Regions from separate parts of the Silvibacterium dinghuense genome, predicted to be linked through region 1. Evidence: predicted binding sites of a transcription regulator. Region 1 holds the regulator's gene; the other holds the start of a gene.
What was found. The regulator LexA, encoded in region 1, represses DNA repair genes until DNA is damaged. The targets are predictions, from matches to a motif close to CANTTCGCTTTTTATTCGC.
Positions count from the first base shown of each region.

Region 2: a site for LexA is predicted at 6,448-6,466, ahead of ESZ00_RS04695 (DNA polymerase Y family protein). Genes of this name have one in related genera too.

Region 1 is NZ_SDMK01000002.1:1,154,627-1,169,417, reverse strand. Features, by position in the region: gene dnaK (molecular chaperone DnaK) at 1-194, opposite strand, end outside; gene ESZ00_RS14080 (DHA2 family efflux MFS transporter permease subunit) at 717-2,291, shown strand; gene lexA (transcriptional repressor LexA) at 2,412-3,014, opposite strand; gene ESZ00_RS14070 (response regulator transcription factor) at 3,247-3,915, shown strand; gene ESZ00_RS14065 (sigma-54 interaction domain-containing protein) at 3,953-5,227, shown strand; gene flgB (flagellar basal body rod protein FlgB) at 5,224-5,688, shown strand; gene flgC (flagellar basal body rod protein FlgC) at 5,779-6,303, shown strand; gene fliE (flagellar hook-basal body complex protein FliE) at 6,338-6,661, shown strand; gene fliF (flagellar basal-body MS-ring/collar protein FliF) at 6,712-8,382, shown strand; gene fliG (flagellar motor switch protein FliG) at 8,440-9,507, shown strand; gene ESZ00_RS14035 (FliH/SctL family protein) at 9,559-10,299, shown strand; gene ESZ00_RS14030 (FliI/YscN family ATPase) at 10,283-11,632, shown strand; gene ESZ00_RS14025 (flagellar FliJ family protein) at 11,633-12,109, shown strand; gene ESZ00_RS14020 (hypothetical protein) at 13,196-13,816, shown strand; gene ESZ00_RS14015 (flagellar hook capping FlgD N-terminal domain-containing protein) at 13,870-14,406, shown strand; gene ESZ00_RS14010 (flagellar hook protein FlgE) at 14,462-14,791, shown strand, end outside.
Region 2 is NZ_SDMK01000001.1:1,187,874-1,202,664, reverse strand. Features, by position in the region: gene ESZ00_RS04720 (DPP IV N-terminal domain-containing protein) at 1-896, shown strand, start outside; gene ESZ00_RS04715 (MBL fold metallo-hydrolase) at 896-1,786, shown strand; gene ESZ00_RS04710 (S53 family peptidase) at 2,045-3,625, opposite strand; gene ESZ00_RS04705 (cupin domain-containing protein) at 3,721-4,161, opposite strand; gene ESZ00_RS04700 (acyl-CoA carboxylase subunit beta) at 4,324-5,925, opposite strand; gene ESZ00_RS20020 (hypothetical protein) at 6,069-6,239, opposite strand; gene ESZ00_RS04695 (DNA polymerase Y family protein) at 6,474-7,790, shown strand; gene ESZ00_RS04690 (GNAT family N-acetyltransferase) at 7,923-8,402, shown strand; gene gluQRS (tRNA glutamyl-Q(34) synthetase GluQRS) at 8,464-9,435, shown strand; gene ESZ00_RS04680 (VWA domain-containing protein) at 9,803-10,684, shown strand; gene ESZ00_RS04675 (acetyl ornithine aminotransferase family protein) at 11,326-12,723, shown strand; gene ESZ00_RS04670 (glycosyltransferase family 2 protein) at 13,032-13,826, shown strand; gene ESZ00_RS04665 (hypothetical protein) at 13,840-14,791, shown strand, end outside.

The sequences.
Region 1 (14,791 bases):
GTGTTCTGCGGGTTGGTGATGGCCTGGCGCTTGGCTACCTGGCCAACCAGGCGCTCGCCGCTCTTGGTGAAAGCCACAATCGAAGGGGTGGTGCGTCCGCCCTCTTCATTGGGGATGACCTTGGGTTCGCCGCCTTCCATCACTGCGACGCACGAGTTCGTTGTTCCTAAATCGATACCGATAATCTTTGCCATATTGGGCTGCTCCTGAACTGTCGACGACTCCCGTCAAGCACTACTGTCGCACTTGAGTGAGTTATTGTCAATCTATCTGATGGTGAATATCGATTCAGGGATGCAAGCAAACGTCCAATCTGTCAAAGAAAGTTTAAGTTGGGGTAGATCAAGGCGTAAGCCCCTGTGCCATTCCTGTTTGGTGCCCATTATCATATTTATTTTCAATGAGATATGCGTAATTCTTGAAGTTCTTTAAGGGCATGCATGCAGGAAAGAGAGGGTGGTGGGTGCCAGAGAGAAGTGCAGACAGCTTTTAGGATGGTCAAGAGTGGTCCTTGGATGTGATTGAACTTATTTATTTTCATGCATTTACATCTATAGAAGTGGGAAGCCGCCGGATCTGGTTCATGTCTGCATCTTCCGGGCCACCTTCTGTATCGAATTGATAGACAGCAAGTTGTAAAGCGACGCCTCGCCCGCCGCGGTGTCATCTTTTCTGCGGCTTCGCCGCTCCCTTTATTTGCAGACAGAAGCAGGAACATGGCAGACGAGAGCAGTCAGCAGGCGCAGAACGCCGGTGTCAATCCCTGGCTTATCGCCATCTCGGTGATGCTGGCCACCTTCATGGAGGTTCTGGATACGGCGATCGCCTCGGTGGCATTGCCGTATATTGCCGGGTCTCTTTCGGCCTCGAACGATGAGGCGACCTGGGTGCTTACCAGCTATCTGGTGGCCAATGCCGTGATTCTGCCGGCAAGTAACTGGTTCTCGCTCAAATTCGGCCGCAAGCGGTTTCTGCTCACCTGCGTCGTCATCTTCACTGTTTCCTCGTTCTTCTGCGGCGCGGCGCCGACGCTCGGGATCATGCTCCTGGCGCGCGTGGTGCAGGGCGCTGGCGGCGGTGCGCTGCAGCCGCTCTCGCAGGCCATCCTGCTCGAGAGCTTCCCGCCCCAGAAGCGCGGCATCGCGATGACCGTCTTCGCCTTTGGCGTGGTCGTGGCTCCAGTCCTCGGGCCGACGCTGGGCGGCTGGCTTACGGACACCTACAGCTGGCGTTACGCCTTTTACATCAACATCCCGGTTGGTGCGCTGGCCCTCTTCATGATCAGCCGCTTCGTGCACGATCCGCCGTACATCAAGAATGCCAAGGCGGGAAAGTTCGACAATCTCGGCTTCGGCCTACTGGCGGTCTGGACCGGCTGCCTGCAGGTGATTCTCGACAAGGGGCAGGAAGACGACTGGTTCGGCGCAGCCTGGATTCGCTGGGCAACATTTTTCCTGGTCACATCTTTTATCTGGTTCGTCTGGCATTCCTGGCGCTCGAAGTCTCCGCTCGTCAATCTGAAGACCCTCAAAAACTGGAACTTCGCCATCGGCTGCCTGCTGATCGCGATGTTCGGGTTGTGCATTTACTCGATGATTACGATCCTGCCGCTCTTCTATCAGGATCTGCTCGGTTATACAGCCTTCACCGCGGGCCTGGTCGTCGGACCGCGCGGCATCGGTTCGATTCTCGGCATGCCGGTGATCGGCTACCTTGGCAGCAAGGTCGACGCCCGCTACCTGCTGACCTTCGGCTTCGTGGTCTTCGGCATCATGTCGCTTTTCTTCGGCAATCTCACGCTGGACATCGGTCCGACGACACTGCTGCTGCCGATCATCGTGACTGGCTTCGCGTTGAGCTTTGTCTTCGTGCCCATCACCACTCAGGCTTACGGCACTCTGCGTAATGAGCAGATTGGAAGCGCCAGCGGTATCTTCAACCTGCTGCGCAACATCGGCGGATCGATTGGAATTTCTGTTGCGCAGACACTGCTGACGCGGCGCACGGACGCGCACCAGAACGAGATCGCAAACTATGTTCCGCGCTCCGGCGTGTGGTTCGAGCAGCAGACGAGCGCGCTCAGAAACTACCTGGGCCACATGACAAACCCTGCAAATACGCAAGGTGTGGCGTATGGCCGGATGTACACCGAACTTGGGCAACAGGCGCAGCTCTGGTCCTTCGTCGATGTCTTCCGCTGGATGTCGCTGCTCTCTTTCGCCTGTGTGGCGATGGTGTGGCTCTTCCGCAAGGTCGTACCGGGCAGGAAGGCTCCTGCCGGTGCGCACTAGAAGCAAGCACCTCTTCCAATACCAAAGCCCGGCCAAGGCCGGGCTTTGGTGCTTTTGCGATCTTCCTTCGCGGGCAGGAACAGGAGGCCGAAATAGCGAGGATGAGCTAGAAGCTGAGAGCTAGCAGCGGCGCAGAACGCCGACCACGCGTCCCTGAATAGCGACCTGCGCGGCGGGAACGTAGATCGGATCCATTTCGCTGTTCGAGGGCTGCAGGCGAATGGTCGAGCCCTCGAGGTAGTAGCGCTTGAGCGTGGACTCCATGCCGCCGACCAGAGCGACGACGATATCGCCTTCATGCGCGGTGTTGCCGCGCTCGACGAAGACATAATCGCCGTCAACAATATGCTCGTCGCGCATCGATTCGCCGCGCACCTGGAGAGCAAAGACCTCTCGGCTGCCGACCACATCGGTGAGCGAGATGGAATCCTGGTTCTCAACGGCTTCAATCGGCAGACCGGCAGCGATGCGGCCGAGCAGGGGAAAGCGCTCGCCGGGTCTCGCCTTGGGGCGCGGAGGAAGCACGTCGATCGAGCGGCTGCGGTTGTGCGCGCGCTGCAGCAATCCCTTGTTCTGGAGATTGGTCACGTGCTTGTGCACTGTGGCCAGCGAGCGCAGCTCAAGACCCTGCGCGATCTCCTCGAACGAAGGCGAATAACCGTTGCGCTGAACAAACGCCGTGATAAAGTCCAGCACCTCTTTTTGTCGACGCGTAACCGCCATGTGCTCATTGTAGCGAATAAAAAGCGAACTGCACGGATTTCTTTTTCTGCATGGCCATTTACACATAACGGTGATCGTTCCTGTGCCGGTGTGACTCCCTTTTCGTCCTGATCTTGTTTTGGTACGCCCCTTCCTGCTTTTCCCATAGCGGAAATACTGCCACAGCCGTCTTTGCTTTTGCCTATTGTTCGCTGCGCCGCTTCGCGGGAAAGTAGCCGTGAGGGAAACAGCGATGCGTCTTCTGGTGGTAGACGGTGACCAGGCACTGGCAGCACTTTTGCAGCGGTCTTTTGCAGGCGAGGGACACTCTGTCGTCGTGGCGTGCGACGGGCAGGAGGCCGTGGATCAGTTTCACACCGTGGCTCCGGACCTGACCATTCTCGATCTGAACCTGCCGCGCCGCGATGGTCTCGAGGTGTTGAAACTGCTGCGTGCTTCAGGTGAGGATGCGCCGGTCCTGGTGCTCTCGGCGCGCTCCGCGCTCGAGGTGCGGGTGCAGGTGCTGGAGCTGGGGGCGGACGATTTTCTCGCCAAGCCTTTCGCCATGTCCGAGCTCCGGGCGCGCTGCCGGGCGGTCGTGCGCCGCCGTGGCGCGGCAGCCATGGTGCTGCGCCAGCGCGGTCTTGAGGTCAACCGGGTAGAGCGCAGCGTGCTTTGTGAAGGCCGTGCGGTCACCCTCACGAACAAGGAATTCGCACTGCTCGAATATCTGCTGCTGAACCGCGGGCAGGCAGTCTCCCGCGCGACCCTGCTGGAGCATGTATGGGAGCTGCGCGCCAGCACCACAAATGTAGTGGATGTCTATGTGAACTACCTCCGCCGCAAGCTGGGCGATACCGGCCAACCGGCGTTGATCGAGACGGTGCGCGGGCAGGGGTACGCCATCGGACTCGCGCAGTAACCAGACTGCAAACAAGCGCTAAAGGAGCGCAGACACTATGCTCGCAACACCCTATTCTTCTTCCCTTGCGCATCCTCCCATGGCTGCAACGGCGCCGCGGCCGCGTACCACGGTACTGGTGAGTTCCGATCTCTCCTTTCGTCAGCGGGTGCGGGAGACGCTGGTGAGCCTGCGCTGGCAGGTGCGCGAAGCGGCCGGCGGGGCAGAGGCGCTGGCGCTGCTCGATGCCGAGCCTGCTGAGACATTGATCGTCGATAGCTGGCTGCCCGATCTCGAGATAACAGAGTTTGTCGCCGACTGCCAACGCCTTTATGGAGAGATGGACCTGGTCTCCCTGGGCGATGCTGAGCTATCCGGACAGACACGCAGCCCGCGCCGCAACGAGGTGCTGCTGGCTGTGCGCCGCGGACAGGACGGCGACGGAGCTGCCTGGAACGCGGCGCCCGTAATCGAAACCGCGCGGCCTGAAGCCGCGGCCCTTCGCTCTGACGCCATGCCGGCGTTGAGAGTAGTGCAGGGCGTGGCGACTCCATTGCCGCAGGCCAGTCTTCGCCTTCCGGAGTTTATCGGTGAGGATGCGGCCATGCTCGAGGTGAGCCGGCGCATCCGCCTCGTAGCTCCGCGCACGACCCCGGTGCTCATCCAGGGGCCGACCGGGACAGGCAAGGAACTGGTGGCGCGCGCACTGCACCGCCTGAGCCCTCGCTCTTCACGGGCCTTCGTGGTGTTGAACTGCGCGGCTATTCCCGAATCGCTGCTCGAGGCCGAACTCTTCGGGCATACGCGCGGCGCCTTCACGGGCGCGGTGCAGGGCCGCACGGGCAGGATCGAGGCTGCGCACGGAGGCACGCTCTTTCTCGATGAGATCGGCGAGATGCCGCTGCCGCTGCAAGCCAAGCTGCTGCGCTTTCTCGAGAGCGGAGAGCTGCAGCGCATTGGCGACAACGAGGCGGTGAAGGTGGATGTGCGGCTGGTCGCGGCCACGCATCGGCCTCTGGCGCGGATGGCGAATGATGGCACCTTCCGCATGGATCTTTATCACCGTCTTTCTGTCTTTTCGATCCGTACGCCGCCCCTGGCTGGACGGGTGCGGGATATCGAAGAGCTCGTTGGACACTTTCTTGCCCGGCTGAGTGAGCGCAGCGCGGCGAAAAGCCTGAGCATGGAAGCCCGAGCGCGGCTCGAGGCGTATCCCTGGCCGGGCAATGTGCGTGAGCTTGAGCACGTGCTCGAGCGAGCCTGGATTCTTGCCGAGGAGCGTCCGGAGATCGGCGTGTCGGAGATCGAGTTTGGCGAAGAAGAGCCGGCATGAGAGTTTTGCAATCCCCGCCGCTTACGGCTGGTGGATGGTTTGCAGGGATGGATACGGGAGGCAATGCCATGTACGTGACAACCCTGTTGAGCGATCAGCTGGAGCGCTATCTCGATCTCACCGGCCTGGAGATGAAGCTGACCGCGCAGAATGCGGCCAATGTGGATACGCCGGGCTATCGCGCGGTGGGCCTGGACTTTGCCGCAGAGATGGAGGCCTCGATGGGCGAGATCACCGAACGGAGGAAGGATGAGGCGGCGGGACGGCCGGTAGGCGCGCGGCGCGCGGCCTCGGTCGAGCGTGTCGACGGACTGCTCGAGCGGCCTGATGGCAACAACGTGTCGATGGATCGCGAGGGACTGAAGATGGCCGAGGATCAACTGCGTTTCCGCATGGGCGTCGCGCTGCTCAAGAACGAGTACTCGACGGTAATGGATGCGATCCACGCCGACAGCAAGTAACCGGTCAGGTCGCGCATGGTGGCAGAGGAAGACAGAGGCAATGGATTTGCAATCGGGGCAACCAGGGCAAGCGGAAAAGGGTGGGGAGCGATGAATCTCTTTGGAGTGATGGATGTCAGCGGCTCGGCACTCTCCGCCGAGCGGCTGCGGGCCGAGGTGGTGGCGGCGAACATGGCCAACGCGGAAACGACGCAGACGCCGCAGGGTGGGCCTTACCGGCGTCAGCATGTGGTCTTCGAGTCCGAGGCGCCGAGTTTCGCGGATGCCTTTGCAGACCAGGGCATTTCCGAAGCGGCTTATACCGGAAACGGTGCGGTGGGGAATGGGTTCTCCGGCGCCGGATTTCCGGGAGACGACGTCTTTGCCGAGGCCGAGGGCAATGTCGGCGGCGTGACCATCGCTGCCGTGGTGCAGGACAAGGCCAATGGATTGCGCCGCTATGACCCGCAGCATCCCGATGCGGACAAGGACGGCTATGTCTCTTATCCGGACATCAATCCGCTGACCGAGATGGTGGACCTGATGAGCGCCAACCGGGCCTACGGGCTCAACAGCTCGGCGGTGCAGGCGACTAAGGCAATGATCGGCTCCTCGCTCGACATTATGAAGGCATAGCGGCGATAGCCGGGCAGGGAAAGAGAGGATGGCGATGGATCTCAACACGATCGGGGCCATGATGGCCGGTGGAGCGGGCTCTGCGATGACAGGTTCTGTTGGGCCGGGCACGGCTGCTTCAGGAGCAGACGGCAGCCAGATGCCCTTCAGCAACCTGCTGCGCTCGGCTCTTGAAAGCGAGCAGCAGCTTGAGAGTGACGCGACAAGCACGGTGCAGGGACTGATGGCCGGTAACGGTGTCGATGTGCATGAGGCGATGATCGCGACCCAGAAGGCCAACCTGGCCTTTGAGATGACTCTTGCGGTGCGGAACAAGGCCGTCGCCGCGTATCAGCAGCTGATGCAGATGCAGTTTTGAGACAGGCTTGCGCCACCTGGTGGGGCGGCCGATAGCGGGGATCAGAGGCAGTGGCAGAGAGAGACGCACAGACGGAGACGCGGGCCGAGATCCGGCCGGAGATGCGCGGCGAGGGCGCGGCCTCGACCGGTGGAGCACGGTCGTTGCGCGAACGGGCGGCACCGGCGGTTGCGCTGGCCTTTGGCCGCTTCCTTGAGGGATGGCAGAGGCTGGAGCGCCGCCAGCGCCAATGGCTGGGGATCGGTGCAGTACTGGCCCTGCTGAGCATCATCGCCGTTGGATGGTATGCAACCCGTACCGATTGGAGGACACTTTATTCCGGACTCGATACCGAGGACGAGCGCGAGATGGCGACGGCGCTCAGCGGAGCGGGCATTCCATACAACGTGACGCCGGATGGTGGAACCCTGCGCGTGCCGGCCGATTCGCTTGACAAGGCGCGGCTGCTGACCGCGGCCAAGGGCGGTCCGCGCAGCGGCCGCATGGGCTTTGATCTCTTCGACAAGCCGAACTGGATCGGTTCGGAGTTCGAGGAGAAGGTGAATTATCAGCGTGCGCTCGAAGGCGAGCTCGAACATACCATCTCCACATTGGCCGATGTCGAAAGCGCGCGGGTGAATCTTGTGCTGCCGCACGATTCGCTCTTCAGCGAGCAGCAGCGGGACGCGAAGGCTTCGGTTGTGCTCAAGCTGCGGCATCGTGACCTTTCGACAGAGAGCGCGGAGGCGATCCGCAATCTGGTAGCAGCCTCGGTCGACGATCTGCACGCGGAGAATGTTGTGCTGGTGGACAGCACGGGCAGGCAGCTTGGCAAGAAGAGTTCGAGCGTGGAGACTGCGGCGCTTGAGCAGAGCATGGCTGACAAGTTGATGGCCACGCTTGAGCCTGTGGCCGGTGTCGGCAACGTGCATGCCTCGGTCGATCTCGATTACGATACCGCCGCCAGCGATGAGGTCGATGAGACCTATGATCCCAACACCGTGGTCACGCTGACCAGTCAGAAATCGGATCGTGAGGCTACTCCCGCGCCAGCCGCCACTGGTGTGCCGGGCACGGCCAGCAATGCTCCGAATACCCAGCCGCCTGTCTATCCAAGTTCGACCTCCAGCCTGGAGTCGGCCAAGCAGGAATCCAACACATATGCCGCATCGAAGCGGGTGAGGCATGTGACGCAGGGGGCGGGGCGGCTGCACCGGGTGAATGCGGCCGTGCTGATCAATTACCAGCAGGTGGGAACGGGCAAGCAGGCGCGTTGGCAGCCGCGGTCGCAGGAAGAGATGACGCGGATGACCGATCTAGTCAAGGCCACAGTTGGTTATGATGCGACACGCGGCGATCTGGTGAGCGTGGAGAGCCTTCCCTTTGACGAGAGCGGTCTGGCCCCGGCGCCGCTTGGGGAGCGGCTGATGCAGACGGCAGGACAGGCGGCGCCGCTCTTCCGCTATGGAGGTCTACTGCTCTGTGCTCTGGTGCTGTTCTGGTTTGTGATCCGTCCGGTGATGCGGCAGGTGCAGGCGATCGCCACACCGCCGGCGCTGCCTGCTCCCGCAGCCAATGTTGCCGCGCTTCCAGCTGCGGCCGAAGCGACGCCGGAGGAGGTGGCTGCCGAGCGTCAGCGGTTGCAGGCCCAGGCAGTCTTTGATTCGGTCAGCGAGCACCTGCGCAGGGAGCCACAACAGAGTACGCGGCTGTTGCAAAGCTGGATCCACACGGATGCATAGCTGGGATGCAGAGCCGCGCGAAGCAGAAAGTCAAGGGAGGAAGGGATGGCGGAGAACGTGGCAACCGCAGCTGAGGCCACCGCGGTGGTCGATACGATCACCCCGGCATTGCGGGCGCAACTGGCGCGTTTGTCCGGGGTGAAGAAGGCTGCGATCCTGGTGATCGCCATGGGCGATGAACTGGGCAAGCTGGTGCTGCAGAATCTGCCCGAAAGCGATGTGCAGCGGCTGACCGAGGAGATTGCGCAGACACGGAATATTCCTCCCGATCTATCGATGGCCGTGGTCGAAGAGTTTCACGAGATGCTGGGCACACAGCATGTCATGATTCACGGCGGATTGGATTTTGCGACCAAGCTGCTGGTCGATACCTTCGGCAAGCAGCGCGCCGAGGATCTGCTGGCATTGGTGAAGCGGGCGCAGGAGCAGAGCCATGGCAACCTCTCCATGCTGCAGAAGGTCGATCCGGTGCAACTGGGCAAGTTTCTCGACGGAGAGCATCCGCAGACGGTGGCCCTGGTGCTTGCCCACCTCGATCCGAAGCGCGCTTCGCTGGTGCTCACCAGCCTGTCAGAGACGAATCGCGTGGCGGCGACCAAGCGCCTGGGAGCGATGCGCCAGTTCTCGCCGGAGATGGCGCAGAAGGTGGCCTTCATCCTTCATAAGCGGCTTGAGACGGTGGGAGACTCCAGCCGCAAGGCCTACTCCGGCTTCAAGGCTGTCGCGGATCTGCTGAACCGGCTCGATGCAGAGCAGGCCAAGAAGATCCTTGAGCAGATCGAGGAAGAAAGCCCGGAGATGGCCATCGAGGTGCGCAATCTGATGTTCACCTTCGATGATCTGGTGACCGTACCCGCGGCCAGCATGCGGGAGATTGTTTCTGCAGTTGACAAGCGGCAGCTGGCGCTCGCGCTGCGCGGTTCGGCGGAGGATCTCAAGGCGCACTTCTTCCGCGCCATGAGCTCGCGCGCCGTCGAGATGATGAAGGACGACATGGAAGTGCTGGGCCCGGTGCGCACCCGTGAGGTCGCGCAAGCGAAGCAGGAGATTCTGAATCTCGCACGTCAACTCGAAGCCGAAGGCAAGGTAATTCTTAAGCTCGAGCAGGGCGATGACCTGATGTAAAGACAATCGGATGGATATGAGTGGACGGATCGATAGCGGGAGGAGTGCGGCATGAGTGAGAGCGCGGCATCGGCGCGGCAGGCGAAGGTAATCCGGTTTGAATATCCGTTGGCCGGCGAAGCGCCCCCGGAGCCGGTGTGGCCCCTGGAGGAAGAGCCGGTCGTGGCTTCCGAAGAGGCGGAGGAACTGCGGAGACGCATGGAGGAGCTGGAAGAGGAGCGTGAGACGCTGGCTCGGCAGCTACGCGAGCGGATCGCGGCGGTGCGCGAAGAGGCCGAGAGCGCGGCCCGCGAAGGCGTCGAGCAGGAGCGCAGGCATGTGCTCGAAGGCATCGCGGCAGCGCTCCAGCATGCTCTGGCGGAGTTCGAGGTTTCTCGCAGCCGCTACTTCGCTTCGATCGAACGCGAGGCAGTGGAACTGGCGCTGGCCATTGCGGCGCGCATCCTGCATCGCGAGACGCAGATGGACCCGCTGCTGCTGCGTGGCGCGGTGCGGGTGGCGCTGGGGCGGCTGGCCGAGGCAACTGAGGTGCAACTGGTGGTTCCAGCTGCGGAAACAGCGCTGTGGGAGGAAACGCTGCGTATGACGACTAATCTTCCCGTGCAGCCGGTTATCAGTGGAGATGAGCATCTGCGCGCGGGAGAGTGCCGCCTGATAGCTGCAATGGGATCGGTGGATCTAAGTGTGGGGGCACAGCTCGGAGAGATTGAACGAGGCTTTTTTGACCTGCTCGAACGACGAGACGCGGGACCGGGCGCGTCACGCAGGACATCCGATGCCGCCATTGCCTGAAGGAGCGATAGGACGAGCCCCGCGACTGCTGGGCAGCTATTTTGCCCGGCTGCGTCATGCTCCGTTGTTGCGCTGGAGCGGACGCATCAGTGATGCATCGGGGCAGACCGTTGAATCGATTGGACCGCCCTGCTCGTTAGGGGAATGCTGTGAGATCGTGGATGCTTCCGGCCACCAGCATCTGGCGGAAGTGATCGGGTTTCGCGGCAATCATGTGCTGAGCATGACCGTAGGTTCTGCCGAGGGTATCCGCTATGCCGACGAGATCAGCGGCCTGGGCACGATTCCTCAAATTGAAGTCGGTGATGGGGTGATCGGCCGTGTTCTTGATGCGCTGGGGACACCGATGGATGACGCGGGATGGGGCATCGGAGAGACGGTGACGCGGCCTCTTGATGGCTTGCTGCCGCGGGCGCTTGACCGGATGCCGATTCGTACGCCGATCGGAACTGGGGTGCGAGCTATCGATGGCTTGCTGGCCGTAGGTCGAGGGCAGAGAGTGGGTATCTTCGGCGGCTCGGGTGTCGGCAAGAGCACGCTGATCGGCATGATGACCCGGAATAGCGATGCCGAGATCATCGTGGTGGGGCTGGTAGGGGAGCGCGGCCGCGAGGTGCGCGAGTTCCTCGAGGAAAGTCTTGGGGAAGAGGGACGGAGACGTGCCGCAGTGGTAGTCTCAACCTCCGATCAGTCGCCGCTTCTGCGCATGCGCGCGGCGCTGGCGGCGACCACGGTGGCCGAGCACTTTGCGAAACAGGGGCGGCACGTGCTGCTGGTGCTGGATTCCTTAACACGTTATGCCATGGCCGCACGCGAAGTGGGGCTGGCGGCTGGTGAGCCTCCGACAGCGAAAGGCTATACGCCGTCTGTCTTTCATCGACTGGCAAGGTTGATCGAGCGCGCAGGACAGTTCGAGCGTGGCAGTATTACCGGCTTTTACACCGTGTTGATGGAGGGCGATGACCAGCAGGACCCATTGGTCGATGCCGTACGCTCGTTGCTCGATGGCCACGTGGTGTTGTCGCGCGGGCTGGCTTCAGAGGGATGGTATCCGCCGATCGAGGTGCTCGATTCCATCAGCCGCCTTATGCCGGCGGTGACTACGCCTGCGCATCGTGAAGCAGCCGCTGCGGTGAGGCGTCTGCTGGCGGTGTATGCGCGCTCTGAGGACCTGATCCGTATCGGCGCATACCGGGCAGGCAGTGATCCTGCCCTTGATGCAGCAGTGCGCAGCCGCGCTCAGATTCGTGCCTACCTGATGCAGGCCTCGGGTGAGCGGGTGAGCCGGGATGAAGCGGTTGCCGCGCTGACGGCGCTCGCGGGCAGGCTCTGAGTGCAGCGTCTGCTTTCGCGCCTGGTGCGAATCCGTCTGCTGCTCGAAGAAACAGCACGGAATGAATTGCGCAACCGGGCAAGCCTCTTGCAGGCTGCAGAACAGGCGTGGGCAGAGGAAAGGGCTGAGCAGCAAAGCCTGGAGCAGCGTGCGCTCGGAGGCCTGCGCGATCCGGAGAGGGAACACCGGGCTGCGGAAGAGGCAGCCACGGCGGAGGCGCGTTTTATCGATCTTCGTGCAGCCGAGGCGGTTGCGGGACGTCTGGTGTTGCTGGAACAAGCTGTGGCACAGGCTGAAGCCGCGATGGAGGCAAGTCGGGAACAATACCTGGCGCGACGCCGGGAGCGCCTGCAGGCCGAAGCGCTGCGTGCCTCAGAGCGGCAGAGAGAAGAGCTGAAGCAGCGGCGCAGAGAGCAGCGAGACCTCGACGATCACTTTGCAATGGCTCACTGGCGCGGAATCGACTCGGGTACATGAGAGTTCTCCAAGAATTCTTGGATGTTTTTCTGCGTGGTTGGTCCATCGTTTGCATGGACAGAGGGAGAAGAAGGTTCCCGGAGGTCTTCCTTGCCGCCAGCTGCTTCATCGATCCGTGCTGTTTCTGCAACTGCAGAGCTCTCCTCGACGAAGATGAGTCCTGCTTCCTCTGAAGCGGGGCTTGCGGGAGAGTTTCAGGCCTTGCTTGAGAAGGCAGCAGCCATGGTCTCCGAAGAGAGCTCCACGGGTTCGGGTAGTGGAAATGATTCGGAAAGTGGAGCGGGTAACACAAAGAGCGAGGTCCGGGCAGGGACAGAATCAGCGGCAGAATCGGGAAAGAGCGGTGCATCGCTTCTGGATGAAACACGTTCCGGTGTTTCTGCTTCGGAGTTGACAACGGGTCTGCTTTCGCAAGGAAGTCTGGGCACCGGTCGCACATCTTCGCTCCCTTCTGCATTCTCTCGCGTCCCATCCTCGACTGGTGCCGTGCCGTTGCCTGGGGATGCAGCGTTGGAGTCTGTCGGAGCAGAGATTTCGCCGGGATCTTCGTTGAAGACTGTCCTCTCTACGGCATCGACCGTGTCCGTTGCGTCTGCGTCTGGTCAGGTGGACAGGTCAGTCGAACCCGCGACGAGTGCCGAAGGTGCGAGCGCCGGAGAGAAGGTTGGAGAAAAGAGCAAGACAGGAAAAGAAACAAGGGGGACGGAGACGCGGAAGCGCGAGACGCCGAATGTCGCGCAGGATGCTGCAAGTGTAACCGGAGGTGCGCTTCCGGGCACGATAGCTGTAGCGAATAGCGCTGCGACCGAGGCCGTTTCATCGGCGCAGGTCTCTCCTCAGCCGACGGGAACTGCCGATTCTTCAGTGGTAGCCGAGGACGCAGGAGTGCGTGCATCGCTTGCATCTGCTGTAGCACCTGGGCTGGCCTCTGCCGGTTCCGGTGCCAGTGTCGCGGCGTCGTCTGCTGCCGGGGTTACGGTCGCTGCAGATACGCGAGAGTCGGGGGGCAGTGCCACGGATACCTCGTCTGCACCGGAAACCCCCTCGCATGATTCTGCTCCATCTCTGACTGCCGCTCATACCGCAATGGATACTTCGGCGCTCCGCGTTGCTTCTGTGACGCATGCCGGTGATCTTGCCGGCGCGGCTGTTTCCAGCAGCGGCATCTCAGACGGCCGTGCCGGCGTAAACATGGGAGAGGCCTATGCCGCGCATACGGCGGCTGGAACCTCCTCGCTTGCCGGCGCGAGCAATCCCTATCAGCGTCTTGATCAGCCAGTCTCCGCGCCGGCCGTGCTGCATGCTTCGCAGAGCCGTGTGTCGATCGGAGTTCAGGATCCCTCGCTGGGCTGGCTTGAGGTCAACACCCGCTCCGGTGTGGAAGGCCAGGTTGCAGCTGCGATTCTGACCAGCTCAAGCCATACGCAGGCCACCATGAGCGCAGAGCTTCCTTCTCTCGCACACTATCTCGCGGAGAATGCGGTGAAGGTGAGTCACCTGGATGTGGCGCAACAGGCCGTTGGAGATGGCTCGTCGCAGGCGGGCGGAGGCGGCAGCCACGCACAAGGGCATGCCGCATGGAGCGGTCAGAGCGTGTCTGCTGTGAGCAGCGGGCAGGCGACAGGCGAATCCGAAGGCGTGGTGGAAACAGCGGCCATCGAAGACAGCGGTAGTGCAACGCTGCGTTACATCAGTGTGCTTGCCTGAACAGACTCGCGCCGCCGCCGGGCGGCAGAGACTGCAGGGTAAAGAGGAGAACTATGGATTTCCATCGGCAGATCGTATCCCCATCGGTGTTTTCGTCGCAGGCGGCCGCAGGAAGCACGGCTCGCGCTCAGGACACTTCCAGCGACAGCAACTCGTCGAGCTCAAGCAGTACAAGCACGGCAACGATCACGGCCAATGACTTTCTGGAGCTGCTGGTGAGCGAGCTCAAGAACCAGGACCCGACCAGTGATACCGATCCCAACGAGTATGTCGATCAGCTGGTCCAGGTCAACAGCCTTGAGCAGCTTATCCAGATCAACCAGAACACGACGCCATCGACCAGTACGACCACCTCATCGAGCGATGCCGTGCCGGTTCACTCCGCCGCAACGGCGGCAACCTCGACGGCGTTGCACGCAAGTGTGCCACAGCCGGGAACGCAGGCTGCGACGATGCAGGCCTCGGCCATCAAGGTAGCGAACTCGATGGAGGCCATGCCGACGCAGAAGACGAGCTCGGCGCAGACGTCCAATCCGAATATCGACCGGGCCAGACTCTTTGCTCTTTCGGGGGCGACGACGCAGCATTAGGCGTCTCCTCTGTCGTTGCAATGCGCATGCAGTTGAATTTCCAGGAGAAAACGCTATGTCCTCGTTCTCGATTCCACTCACCGGCCTCGAAAGCTCCTCCGAGGCTCTCGATACCATCGCCAATAACCTCTCGAACATGAACACCACCGCGTTCAAGAGCCAGGATGTCAGCTTCAGCGATCTCTTCTACCAGCAAATTGGGGACTCGGGCGCGGGTAATCCGCTGCAGGTGGGCGCCGGTGTTCAGGTGGATGCGACGACTACGGACTTTAGCGAAGGCAGCATCGAGTCGACCAGTGAAGATAACAACGTGGCCATCGACGGCAATGGCTTCTTCGTGCTGCAGAATGACGGCGGCTACGAATATACCCGCGACGGCAACTTC
Region 2 (14,791 bases), on a different contig from region 1:
CGCCGGTGGTGAGCTATTGCACGGGTAGCGGGACTGGCGCCGGCGCATGCACGCCGTTCTGGCGCTCGCACGCGGTTGCCGGACATACCGTGGTGCCTCCGGTGAATCTCGAACTGACCGCTGCCGACGGCAAGACGAAGCTCTTCGGCACGCTGCAGCTGCCGGTGGGCGAGCGCGCTGCGGCGAGTGTGCCGCTGATCGTGAACCCTTATGGCGGTCCCGGCGTAGGCACGGCGAAGAACAAGTATGGCAACCGCGGCTGGTACTTCGATCAGTTGCTGGCCGAGCATGGCTTCGCAGTGTTGCACGTGGACAATCGCGGCATGGCCGGTCGCGGCCGCGACTTCGAGCAGGCGGCGTATCACAGCTTCGGACCTGCGGAACTCGCCGACCAGCTCGCGTCCGTGGATCAGGTGCTGGCGAAGTATCCGCAGATTGACGGCCATCGTATGGGCTGGTGGGGATGGAGCTGGGGCGGCAGCTTCACGCTCTACGCGCTGAGCCACTCGGATCGTTTCCTTGCCGGCGGGAGCGGCGCGCCGGTGACGGACTGGCGTCTCTACGACTCGATCTACACTGAGCGTTACATGGGCCTGCCTTCGGAGGATGCGAAGGCGTACCATGACGACTCCGACGTGAATAGCGCCGACAGGATTCACGGCCACATCGTGATCTTCCACGGCACCGGCGACGACAACGTGCACCTGGGCAACACCGTGCAGTACATCCAGAAGCTGATCGATGCCGGGATTCCGTACGACTACAACATCTTTCCGCGCAAGACGCATTCCGTTGCCGGACCGGAGGCGCAGACCGAGCTGCACATCCGGCTGCTGCAGCAGTTCGAGCAGTATGTGATGCATCCAGAGCTCGGGAAGGATGAGCAGGGGCAGTAATGATCGCTTCTCCCACTCCGGACGATCTTGTCCGCGCACGAGCTGCGCTTGGCGACTTCGAGCTGATGGTGCTCACCGACGGCGCGTACAAGCTCGACGGCGGAGCCATGTTCGGCGTGGTGCCGAAGACGATGTGGGAGAAGCGGCTGCCGGCCGATGCGCGTAACCTCGTCACGCTGGGGCTGAACACGGTCGTCGTCCGCACCGGGAAGCATACGGTGGTGATCGAAACCGGCATCGGCAACAAGCTGAGCGAGAAGATGCGCGGCGTCTTCGAGACGAAGCAGCTTCTGCCATCCTCCTTCGCCGCCGCGGGTATTCATCCGGAAGAGGTCGATGTGGTCATCAACACGCATCTGCATTTCGACCATTGCGGCTGGAACACGACGCTCACAGCGTCCGGCAAAGTTGTGCCGACCTTCCCCAACGCGCGCTACTTCGCGCATCAGGGTGAGGTCGAGCACGGCCATCTGCAGCTCGAGCGCGATACCGTGAGCTATACCAGCGCAAACTATGATCCCCTGGTTGAGAGCGGGCAGATGACATTGCTTGAGACGAAGCCTGCTCAGGTGGACGAGATTGTGCCCGGCATCTTCGTCGAGTGCTTTCCCGGACACACGGCGCAGACGCTGGCCGTGCATATCGACTCAGGTGGCCAGCGCGCCTGCTATATCTCGGACCTCATTCCGACCAGCGCGCATCTCGATGTGACGTGGGGCATGGGCTACGATCTCGATCCGCTGCGGGTGATCGAAGAGCGCAAGCGGTTTTATGCGCGCGCCATTCCCGAGCGCTGGCTGGTACTCTTCACGCACGACCACGACCGCCCCATGGGCTACGTGCGCTGGAATGACAAAGGCAAACCAGCCTGCTTCGCGCAGGGCGAATAGCCTTCGGCCTCCGCTCCCTCTGGTCGCGATCCGTGGCTTGGTTTCTCTGCATCGGCAAAGAAGCAGGGTGCCCCGTCCAAGCTCCGCTTGGCGGGAGGCGAGAACCGCGGGTGCCCCACGTCTCGATTCCGAGACGTGGGATTTTTATTTGAGCCCTGAGCCCTGGATCGCGACCAGAGGGAGCGGAGGCCGAAGGCGTAAGGCCGGGACGGCCAGTCCGCCGAAGGCGGATCGCCCTGCGCGCAGCAGCCCAGAGCCTTACTGCACTCCGAGCGCCGTCGCGATAGCCGTGCCTTTCGGTGAGCCGAGACCGGTGCAGGCATCCCAGCCGGTGGTGGCTTCATAGCCGCCATTTCCGCCGGAGATGTCGTTGTTCCCCTGCGTAATGTCGTTGAAGGCCGAGGTCGCGCCATACAGCGTGGGGTTCACGAAGCCGGCCTTCGAGCCCTTGAGCTGATTGATGATGGCGATGAGCGCGGCCCACAGCGGAGCGACGGCGCTGGTGCCGCCGACCACCTCCTGCTGTCCATCGACGAGGACGTTATACCCCGAAGCCGGCGACGCATCGCCCGCAACATCCGGCACGCCGCGTCCGGTGAGTGCAGAGGCCGCTCCGCTGCCGGTGGTTGCCTGCAGGCCGTTCTGCCAGGTAGGCACGGCGAAGGCCGTGCTGACGCCGCCTCCGGTCGATCCGCCGTTCGACCCGTCATTCCACACCACTTCGCTGGCGATGGCATTGCCGCTGACGGAAATATGCGTGCCGCCGCAGGCCAGCACGTAGGGGCTGGATGCAGGGAAATCGACGACGTTGGAGTTGGTGCCGTCCACCGATCCGCCATCTCCGGCGGCGACGGTGATGGTGACGCCAAGCGCCCCGGCCGACTGGCAGGCGCTATCGAGCGCGGTGAGCGAAGACTGTGCCCAGCTGGTCTCCGGGCCGCCCCAGCTGATGGAGATCACCGAAGGCGAGTTAGTGGTGTCATGCACCGCCGTGGTGATGGCGTCGATGAATCCCTGATCGGTGTTGGTGGTGAAGTAGACGGCAATCTTCGCGCCGGTTGCGATGGAGCCGACAACCTGGATATCGAGGTCCACTTCGCCATCGGCGTCGCTGCCGGTGGAATTTGTGCCTCCATCGACCGAGACAGCAACGATGGTGGGCGGTGTGATGCCGAGGCCATTGAAGTAGGTATTCAGATCGGAGGTGTTATATCCGCCGCCCAGCTCGATGATCCCGACGGTCTGGCCTGCTCCGGTGCCGTTGGGAAATCCGTAGAACGCAGCCACCTGATTGGGATTGAAGCTGGTGTCTCCGCCGGCAGCTGCTGCCGCAGCCACTCCGTGCGCCTTCTGCCGCACCCGGAAGTGCGGAGTGGCAATCGGTCGCGCATCGAGACCCAGCACGGCTTCGATGGCCGAAGCATGCTCATCCGGCAGCGAGAGCGTGCCCGTGAAGCCGTGAAACTTGTGGCCGGTCCTGGTGGTGTAGTCGTGCAGCGTAACGCCGAAGGCCAGCTGCATCGCCTGAGCCGTGCCGCGCAGCACGATGGTGCGGCGGGCGAGGCTGGAAGCGGATTCATCGACGGTGAGCCCATGCTGGTGGGCGAAGCTGCGAATCTGATCGAAGTCCGCCGGGGAGGCGGCATACTTTTCCGCGAACTCCTCGTGCGAAAGATGACGGCCGCCCAGTTCGTGCAGTTGCAGAGGGTTTTTGCGGCGCACCATGACCGAGACGGTAATGATCTGCTGCGGCGGAGTGGGGCCAACGATGGAAGCGTTATGGGGAGCCTTGCGCTCGCTGTGGGTGAGAGAGACGCGCTTGACCGAGGAGTTCGTCATAAAAGCACCTTTGGGGGTAGTCGTGCATGGAAATTCGCGGGGATGGTCGGCGCTGTCCCCGCATCCTCTGCCAGTTTCTGGGGACGGGAAATACTTTACCCGAATCCCTTCAGGCTGACGTCAATTCCTGGGCGTTGCGTGGCACCTTCGTCACCTGCCGCGCAACGCTCAGGCAAAAATGAGTTGGATGCAGGTGCGGGCTCGCGGTCCCCGTGACTGGGCGGAGAAGAAATGACGAGGAACCGGACGTCGGCAGAGGATTCATTGCGGGCCTGGTGCGTCGCACCGGGGACAATCTCCAGCCCCTGGCCCGCGGTAAGGCGATGCAGATGGTCTTCGAGCTCCATGGTGAACTCCCCGGCCAGCACGTAGAAGAACTGCCGCGCGCGGTGATGCAGGTGGCGCTGCTCGGCGGTGCCGGGCGGCATGCGCTCTTCAATCACGCTGAGACCTTCCTGCTTGACGAGGTGCCAGCCGTCGCAGACCTCTCCCCATACATAGTGATTCGCTTCCGATGGCTGTATCGCCTCTGCCACGTTCCTCCTCGCAGTGGTGGTTGGAATATGAAATTCGATTCTCCCATCTTGGAATCGAAACGTGGCCACCGGGTTCTCGCTTCCCCCTCAAACAGAACGTGAAGGGGCCAGCATGGGCGGGGCACCCTGGTTTTACGCTGTATCTGAGCCCTGAGCCCTGAGTTAGAGCGGAATATTCCCATGCTTCTTCGGCGGATTTTTATCCCGCTTGCCCTCGAGCATCTCGAGGGCTCGGATGAGTCGGTGCCGGGTTTCTCTCGGCCGGATGACGGCGTCGACATAGCCGCGCTCGGCGGCCACGTAGGGGTTGGCAAACTGCTCGCGGAACTCATGCGCCTTCGCGGCGCGGGCTTCGGCGAGGATGGCAGTCTTTTCTTCTTCGGTAAGAGCGCGTTCGTGCCCGGCCTCGCGCACTGCCTGCTCCAGCTCGCGGCCGTAGACGATATTGACCGCGCCCTCCGGGCCCATGACCGCAATCTCCGCAGTGGGCCAGGCAAGATTGAGGTCGGTGCGGATGTGCTTCGAGCTCATCACGCAGTACGCGCCGCCATAGGCCTTGCGGGTGATGACGGTGAGCTTGGGCACGGTCGCCTCGGCGAAAGCATAGAGAAGCTTGGCGCCGTGGCGGATGATGCCGCCATACTCCTGCTGCGTGCCGGGCAGAAAGCCGGGCACATCTTCGAGCGTGATCAGCGGAATATTGAAAGCGTCGCAGAAGCGCACGAAGCGCGCGCCTTTCACGCTGGCATCGATATCCAGCACCCCGGCGAGAAAGGCCGGCTGGTTGGCGACGATGCCCACGGAGCGGCCGTTCATGCGCGCGAAGCCGACGACGAGATTGCGGGCGAAGTGTTCGTGCACCTCGAAAAAATAGCCGTCGTCGACGATGCGGGTGATGACGTCCTTGATGTCGTAGGGCTGGTTCGACTCGGGGGGCACGAGTGTGTCGAGCGCGGCATCGGCGCGGTCGGCCGGGTCCAGTGTCGCGCGCCGCGGCGGATCATCGAGATTATTCGAGGGCAGGAAGCTGAGCAGTTCGCGCACCATGGCGATGCACTCGCGGTCGTCATGAGCGAGAAAGTGCGCCACGCCGGAGATCTCGTTGTGCGTCGTCGCGCCGCCGAGTTTTTCCTTGGTGACCTCTTCGTGCGTCACGGTCTTGATCACATCCGGCCCGGTGACGAACATGTACGAGGTTTTGTCGACCATCAGCGTGAAGTCGGTGATGGCCGGCGAGTAGACTGCGCCTCCAGCGCAGGGTCCGAGGATGGCCGAGATCTGCGGCACCACGCCGCTGGCCAGCGTGTTGCGCAGGAAGATGTCGGCATAGCCGGCCAGCGAGACGACGCCCTCCTGGATGCGCGCTCCACCCGAGTCGTTGAGGCCGACGATGGGTGCGCCGACGCGCATGGCCATGTCCATGAGTTTGACGATCTTGGCGGCATTGGTCTCGGAGAGCGAGCCACCGAAGACGGTGAAGTCCTGGGCGAAGGCGAAGACGGTGCGTCCATCCACGCGGCCGTAGCCGGTGACGAAACCATCGCCGGGAATGCGCCGCTCGGCCATGCCGAAGTCGTTGCAGCGATGGGTGACGAGCCGGTCGGTCTCCTCGAACGAGTCCTCATCGAGCAGCAGCAGGATGCGTTCGCGGGCGGAGAGCTTGCCCTCGCGGTGTTGCCGCTCCCGGCGCTCGGGGCCGCCGCCTTCCTCGGCTTCACGGTCGCGGCGGGCCAACTCTGCTGCCGGATCGTTGAGGGGTTCCATGGTGACGGATTATAGAGGGCTGCGCATGGGCTGCGCCGGGCAGGGAAAGATGCAGCCGGTGTGGAAAAGCACAGAAAGGGAGGGAGAGTGTGCGCAGGATGCGCTTCCGGCGCTGCCCGGCAGGCCGCCGAGGTGCTGAAAGGCTACAGCGTCTCGTGATGGAAGAGGTCGTCCTCTTCCTTGCACGGACTGCAGGTGCAGCCGACCGCGCAGCAGATCAGGACCGCCACGCCAAGGGTGATCAGAATGGCGGGCAGGTAATCGCTGATCCGTGTCAGGTGTCCGAGAATGTCGTGCATGCGAGTGAACCACATAAGAGCAGCTCCGCTGACTAGGAATCTGAGAATGAACCGATGGTTTCCTGGCAGCGATGGTGGGGGGTAGGCCCATCATCTCACTGTGTTAGACGAAAAGCGACGAAATTTGCCGCAGCTCGCGGAGGTGTATTCGGATTTCGGACGAGAGATATGGGTTGTGAACCGGATTGGGAGTTGCCGAAGATTTTTCGGCCTTGCCTTTTTGGCGAATAAAAGGCGAATATATGGACTATGCCGGAACCGCACCCTTCCGCTGCCGAGCCGCGCATTCGCTGGCTCTTTCTCGACCTGAACTCCTACTTCGCCTCGGTGGAGCAGGAGTTGCGGCCGGAGCTGCGCGGTCGGCCGGTGGCCGTGGTGCCGGTGATGGCGGATACCACCTGCGCCATCGCTGCGAGTTATGAGGCGAAGGCTTTTGGGGTGAAGACCGGTACGCAGGTGGCCGAAGCGCGTCGGCTCTGCCCGGGCATCCAGTTCATTGAAGCCCGGCACGATGTGTATGTGAAGTACCACAAGCGCATCGTCGAGGCGGTGGAGCAGTGTGTGCCCGTGTCGGCGGTGCTCTCGATCGACGAGATGGCCTCCAGCCTGATGGGCCGCGAGCAGCCGCTGCGGGCGGCGCTCGCGCTGGCGCGGCGGGTCAAGCAGGCGCTGCGTGAGCAGGTAGGTGAGACGCTGCGCTGCTCGATCGGACTCGCGCCGAACCGTTATCTCGCGAAGATTGCCTCGGACATGGAGAAGCCGGACGGGCTGGTGGCGCTGACGCCGGACCTGCTGCCCGGTGCGCTTGAGCGCCTTAAATTGCGCGACCTGCCCGGCGTCGGCGCGCGCATGGAGAAGCGGCTGCATAGGGCCGGCATCCGCACCATGGAGGAGCTGTTGAAGCTCGACCGCGAGCGGATGAACGCCGCCTGGGGAGGCATCCAGGGCGAGAAGCTGTGGTATTGGTTGCGCGGCGAGGATTTTCACGACGCGGCGCTCGCGCACAAGAAGTCGATCAGCCAGAGCCACGTGCTTCCGCCCGAGCTGCGCACTCTGGAGGGCTGCTATGCGGTGGCGCAGAAGCTGCTGCACAAGGCGGCGACGCGGCTGCGCGCCGAGCGCCTGTGGACGGCGAGCGTGGCGCTCGGCATCCGGTTCCAGGTTCCTCGTACCGTAGCCCCGGGCACCGAGGCCCAGCGGCTGCATTCTTCCGGCATCCCGCAGGAGGGATGGTCGCAGGGGACCGCGGTCGTCGAATGCCAGGACAGCCAGACGCTGGTGGAGGCGCTGCGCCGGCTGTGGGAGCTGTGTCCCAAGGATGCGCGGCATCGGAAGCCGTTCTATGTGGGCGTATGGCTGGGTAACCTGGTGCCGGATCACCTGCATACGCTCGACCTCTTCGGCAATCTTGAGCGCGAGTCGAAACGCACGCGGCTGACCACGGCGATGGACTCTCTGAACGCGCGATACGGGCTCACCACGCTGATGCCGGCGAGCATGCTGCTGGCCAAGGAGGCAGCGCCGACGCGCATCGCGTTTACGAACATTCCGGATCTGTTCGAATAATTGACAGTGGCCCATTCAAGCCCGCAGTTGGCTTGAGTGGGGAAACGACCGGGTGCCCCACGTCTCGATTCTGAGACGTGGGAGAGTATGAACCTGTCATCTCTGGTAAGCGGGGGCTGTGGAGGATTTTCCATGAGCATCGTGCTGCGCATGGCCGAAGACGCGGATTTTCCCGTTATGGCGGAGTTGCGTGCCGCGGCATGGGGAGAGCGCGAGTTCTGGATGGAGCGCCTGATCCGCTATCGGCTCGGCCAGCACTCCCCGCAGCATGCGCTCCTGGAACGAGCGATCTTCGTAGCGGACGATGCGGGCAGCGTGGTGGGGTTCGTCGCCGGACATCGTACGCGAAGGTTTGACTGCGACGGTGAACTGCAATGGATCAACGTCGTCGCACACCGGCGCGGCGAGGATGTCGCTGTTCGGCTCATGTCACGCATGGGCGTGTGGTTCGTGGAGCAACAGCTGAGCCGTGTCTGCGTGAATGTCGATCCTGCGAACAGAGTGGCGCGACGGCTCTACGCAAGATGCGGCGCACAGGCACTCCATGAGCAGTGGATGGTCTGGGAGGATGCACGGACCATGGCCGAAAGCGTTTCGGCAGACGGACTGTGATCCCACGTCTCAAATGCGAGACATGGGGCACCCGGTGTGTCTTCGTTGTGCAGGCGAGATAATGAAGAGGACTTTCTGCCGCATGCTGAACCCGCTCACACTTCTCGCCGACAGGCAGCGCACCTACCGCGGACGCCTCGCGCCCTCGCCGACCGGCCTGCTGCATGTCGGTCACGCGGCGACGTTTCTGGCCGCCTACCAGCGGGCAAAGGATGCCGGAGGCGTGCTGGTGCTGCGCAACGAGGATCTCGACACGCAGCGGGCGCGGCCGGAATTTGTCACCGCTATGGTTACAGACCTGCGCTGGCTGGGCATCCACTGGCAGGAAGGGCCGGAGCTCGGCGGCCGCTATCGCCCTTACAGTCAGAGCAAGCGGCGCACGTTCTATCTCGAGGCATGGCGAAAGTTGCGCGATGGCGGATGGATCTATCCCTGCCGCTGCTCGCGCAAGGATCTGGCTGCGGCCGTCGGTGCGCCCCACGAAAGCCAGGAACAAGGGGGCGAGGACGACGAGCCGCGCTATCCGGGCACGTGCCGTCCGCTACCGGTAATGCCCGGTGCGGGATTTTCCAATCAGGATGAGAAGCCGCGCCCTTACGACGAGCCTGCCGGCGTGAACTGGCGTTTCCGCGTGCCCGATGGGCGTGCGATCGAGTTTGACGACATCCACTTCGGTCCGCAGCGCTACGTGGCAGGGCGCGACTTCGGCGATTTTCTGGTGTGGCGGCGCGACGATGTGCCGAGCTATCAGCTGGCCTGCGTGGTCGACGACGCGGCCATGCGCATCACTGAAGTGGTGCGCGGCGAAGACCTGCTGAAGTCGACCGCGCGTCAGATATTGCTTTACGAGGCGCTGGGGCTCGAGCCGCCGCGCTGGTATCACTGTCCGCTCATCCGCGATAAGGATGGAAACCGGCTGGCGAAGCGGCACAATGCGCTGGCCCTGCGTACGCTGCGCGAGATGGGACGCGACCCGCATGATCTGCGCCTCGCGCTGCTGGGCATGCCGAGCCGCATCGCCCCTCGTGACTAGCCTGCTTCGCGCAGGACTGGCCGTCCGGGCCCTTCGCTGCGCGTGGCGCTCCCGTTGGTCGCGAACGAAATTTTGCTTTCAAAAATAACCCGGGTGCCCCATCCAAGCTCCGCTTGGGTGGGGAAGCACAAACGTCCGTTCTGCTCCAGGTGGAACAGATTTCACGCCCGGGGAGTGAGACGGAAAGAGTGTGGCTGCGTCGAACAAGCGCATGAAGAACGCTGGAGGGATCAGGAAGCCGGGTCCCCCACGTCTCGATTCTGAAACGTGGGAAGGCGATGCTGTATCCGCTCAAGATTCTTGTCTTCCGCATCTTTTCAAAACGCGTCGCGTCCGGATTCTCATCCTCGTTCTGCTTGCATGCGCTTTGCGTGGCACAGCGCAACAGGATGCATCCTCGCCCTATACGCTGCACGTGCAGGCGAATGAGATTGGCGTGACCTTTCATGCGGTCGATGAGAATAGGCGTCCACTCACACATCTCACTCAGAAGGACATCGAGTTGCGCGAGGACGGCAAGGTGCAGAAGCACATCACCATGCTCAAGTCCTTCGAGGACCTGCCCATCCGGGGCGGCTTTCTCTTCGACGCTAGCCCTTCGATGGAGGGCTCACTGGATGAGAACCGCGCCATCATGCAGATGTATGCCTCGCGGCTGCTCAGGCCAGGCGTAGATCAGGCTTTCGTCGCGCAGTTCGATCAGGATGTGCTTCCGCTTGCCGACTGGACCGACTCCGGTGCGGCTCTTACAGCGGGCGCGGACAAGATCGGATGGCGTGCCAACCGCATTGCGGATACGGCGATCTATGACACCGTCTATCGCGAGTGCCGCGACCGGTGGAGCCAATTCCGCGGCGAGGCCACGGGCAATTTCCTTGTCCTGTTCAGCGATGGAGAAGATAACGCCAGCCGCGTGTACCTGAGCGAAGCGGTCGATATGTGCCAGCGCTCGCGTACGGCCATTTATGCGATCAGCAACAGTCGGCATTCGGCCTTTATTGCGGCCGGGCAACATATGCTTGAGACGCTTGCGGCGCAGACCGGCGGCAAAGTCTTCTATCGCCTCGATGCGGACGCGGCGTGGAAGGTCATGCAGGAGATCGAAGCCGAGCAGCGCAATCAGTACCGGCTCACGTATCTGCCGCCGAACTTCAAAGCCGACGGAAAATTCCATGAGATCCGGCTGCGCTGCCGCACATGCGAGGCAAAGTTCGTGGTCCGCTCCGGCTACTACGCCATGGCGCGGTAACTGGCTGCTGCGCGCAGGGCGAATTGCCTTCGGCACGCGCTCCCGCTGGTCGCGAATGAAATTTTGTTTTTCACTCCATCAGAAAATAAAGCGGGTGGGGAAGCACGCATGTCCGTACCAGAGGTTTCATGCTCTCAAACAGCAGAGAACCCGGGTGCCCCATCCAAGCTCCGCTTGGGTGGGAAGGCACGAACCCCTCTATGCTTGTGTTCTCGGTGGTGCGTTCTGTCGGATTCGCAACCAACGGGAGCGGATCGCCTGGACGGCAGGTCCTCGCCAGGACGCCCGGTCCCGTGCTATGCTGCCTCACAAGTCAGCCATGCAGATGTCCGCCGCCATCCCGGTGATCTTCGCCAGCACTCGTAGCTGGAGCCGGGCGTATGCGCGCGCGATTTCGCCTCGCAAGCATTTGCGTGTGCTGAAGCATCTGCGTGTTTTGCCTTCCAGCGCGCGACCTAGCCTCTTCGGCAGCGCCTAGTCGCCGCTGCCCGCCGCTGCGCTTCTCTTGAGCTACGTACGCTCGAGCACCCGGCGACCGGAAGAAGACTCTCTCACACGAAATCATTCGGCCATCTGCCCGCGCCACATAGGAATGGTGCAGGCCCCAGACTATCCCGCAGGGATTCAAGGAGAGACGCAGTATGAGCACCACGACAGCCAGCCTTACGCAGCCTACCACCACCGCCGACGTTCGCGCCCAGTACGGGCCCAAGCTGGTGACTCCGCTGCCCGGCCCGAAGGCAGCGCGCATTGTGGCCGATGACGACCGGCTGATCTCGCCCAGCTATACCCGCTCCTATCCGATGGTTGCGAAGCGCGGCCGCGGCGTCCGCGTCGAAGACGTGGACGGCAATGAGTTTCTGGACTTTGCAGCGGGCATCGCGGTTACCTCGACCGGCCATTGTCATCCCGAAGTGGTGAAGGCGATTCAGGATCAGGCCGCCGAGCTGATCCACATGTCCGGTACCGACTTCTACTACGAGTCGCTGGTGACGCTCTCCGAGCGCCTTTCCGCGATTGCGCCGATGGCAGGACCGCATCGTTTCTACTACGGCAACTCGGGCGCGGAAGCTGTGGAGTGCGCGCTCAAGGTCGCCCGTTACCACACCGGCCGTCAGCATGTGATCGCCTTCTTCGGCGCCTTTCACGGACGCACCATGGGCGCACTCTCGCTCACCGCGTCGAAGCCGCAGCAGCGCCGCCGCTTCGCGCCGCTGGTGCCGGGCGTGACGCATGTGCGCTATCCCTATGCCTATCGCGGCTGCGGTGACTCGCAGGAAGAGAAGGATGCCTTCGCGCTCGAGTGTGCGCGCTACATCGAAGACCGCCTCTTCAAGACCACGCTGCCTCCCGAGGAAGTAGCCGCCATCTTTGTCGAGCCGATCCAGGGTGAGGGCGGCTACGTCGTGGCTCCGACGATCTTCATGCAGGAGCTGCGCCGCATCTGCGACAAGTACGGCATTCTTCTCGTCGCCGACGAGGTGCAGTCCGGCGCAGGCCGCACCGGCAAGTGGTGGGCGATTCAGCACACCGGTGTCGAGCCCGACATCGTCTGCTCGGCCAAGGGCATTGCCTCGGGCATGCCGCTCGGCATCTGCATGACCAAGGCTCATGTCATGGACTGGAAGCCCGGCTCGCACGCATCGACATTCGGTGGAAACCCGGTGTCCATCGCGGCGGCCCTGACGACGATGGATATCCTCGAGCGCGAGGGCATTGCCAATGCCGCGTCCATCGGTGAGAAGATGCTGGAGCGGCTGCGGACGTGGCCGGCCAAGCACGGCATCGTAGGCGATGTGCGCGGACGCGGCCTGATGATCGGTGTCGAGATCGTGAAGAACCAGCATTCGAAAGAGGCTGCCGGCGTGTGGCGCGATCGCATCGTGGAGCTGGCCTTCGAGCGCGGCCTGCTGATCCTCGGCTGCGGCGAGACCTCGATCCGCCTCGCTCCTCCGCTCATCCTCAACGAGCACGAGGCGGCGGTTGCTCTCGATATCTTCGAAGAGTGTGTGGCGATGGTCGAAGCCGAGCAGAAGTAAGTCACAAGCAGTACAAACAGTACAAAACAGAAGCCGCGCACTATCTGGTTCCTCCGAGATAGTGCGCGGCTTCTTCTATGGAGAAACAATCCTCTAACTTCTGTTTATGAACGATTTGTAATTTAAGGTAGCCTGGTTTTCCGCAGATATCTGGCTGGAAACGCTATCCTTATGCATCACACATAAAATCAGACTTTCTACGGCCTTGAATGTGCAACAAAACCATATGGCTTCCGTCAGTCATAGGTAGAGAGAAAGAGCCGGGAGATACCGGCAAAAAATCCCTGATCACATGAAGTGGAGCTTGGATGATTCATCAGCAGCGTGTTGCTGTCGTCCTGCCCGCCTATAACGCGGGACTTACTTTGGAACGGACGGTGCGTGAGCTACCTCCGGAAGTCGTGGACGAATTAATCCTGACCGACGATGCCAGCTCCGACAACACGAGCCAGCTGGCAATAAGTCTCGGCATCAAGACAATCCGGCATGACCGTAATCGCGGTTACGGCGGCAATCAGAAGACCTGCTACACGGCCGCGCTCGCCTCCGATGCAGACATCGTGGTCATGCTGCATCCTGATTATCAGTACGCGCCGGGGTTGGTCGGCGCCATGGCGGGTCTGATTGCGAGCGGCGAGTATGACTGCGCCCTCGGTTCGCGCATCCTCGGCAATGGTGCGCTGAAGGGCGGCATGCCGCGCTATAAATACATCTCCAACCGCGCGCTGACCTTTACGCAGAATCTGATCATGGGGCAAAAGCTCTCCGAGTATCACACCGGCTATCGCGCCTGGAGCCGCAAGGTCCTCGAGCGCCTGCCGCTGCTGAGCTGTTCGGATGATTTTGTCTTCGACAATCAGATGCTCGCGCAGGCCTTTCACTTCGGCTTTCGCGTGGGTGAGATCTCGTGCCCGACACGCTATTTCCCCGAGGCTTCGTCCATCAACTTTCGGCGCAGCGTGGTGTACGGCTGCGGTGTGTTGCGGACGGCGCTCGACTATCGGCTGAAGGCCATGGGTCTGAGCAATCCGGACTTCCTTGCCGACGAGCCTGGAGAGCGGCTCACCTCCTACTCGATTCCGGAACACTGTTTCCTTTCCTAACGCCTGGGACCCTGTGGCAACGACTTCGAATTCTTTTCCGCTTCCTTCCGGCGCGGCGCCGTCGACGACCGCCTCGCGCCCGGAGACCGTCCGGCGCGCGGTGCTGGCGGCGATGTGCCTCTTCCTGCTCTTCTGGCTGGGCTATTTCATCGACAAGACCTGGCACTGGTCGCTGGTCAACGATGCGCCGCAGCTCAGCTATCTCATCTTCCTCATGAAGCATGGGATGAAGCCCTACCGGGACATCATCGAGATGAACATGCCCGGAACCTATCTGGTGCACTTCGCCGTGCTGGGGATGCTGGGCTGGAGCGATCTGGCGTGGCGCGTCTTCGATGTCCTGCTGATCGGGGTGATCGGCACGGCGATGGTGGTGATCGCGTGGCCTTACAGCCGCGCCGCGGGCATCTTCAGCGCGGTGCTCTTCGCACTCTTTCACGGCCGCGACGGCATGGGTGAAACCGGCGAACGCGATCTGGTAATCGCTGCGCTGTTGTTGGTGGCTTACGCCTGTCTCTTCCAGGTGCTGCGCCATGGCCGCGCATGGCCGATGCTGTTCGTCGGCTTCTGCGCCGGCTATGCCGCGACGATCAAGCCGATTCCTCTGCCCATGGCACTGCTGCTGGTGGCGGTGGGGGTGCTGGCTTTCCGGCGCGAGGCACGGTCCATCTGGTCACCGCTGCTCTTCGGACTGGCGGGGCTGGCGATCGCATTTGCGATTGTCGGAGGATTCCTGGTGCATGAAGGGGTCCTCGGGCTTTTCCTGCGGGAAGAGCATGAGATGCTGCCGTTCTATGCGCATCTCGGCGACTTCGACCCGCACTGGATGCTGATGAACAGCTCGACCTCGTCTTTCCGGACGCTGGCGGTGCTGGCGCTGGTGCTGACCATGGCCATGCGCTGCTGGCGAAGCTGGGAGGAGCGGCTGCTGCTCACCGGCATCGCCTTTGGCATCTTTTCCTACT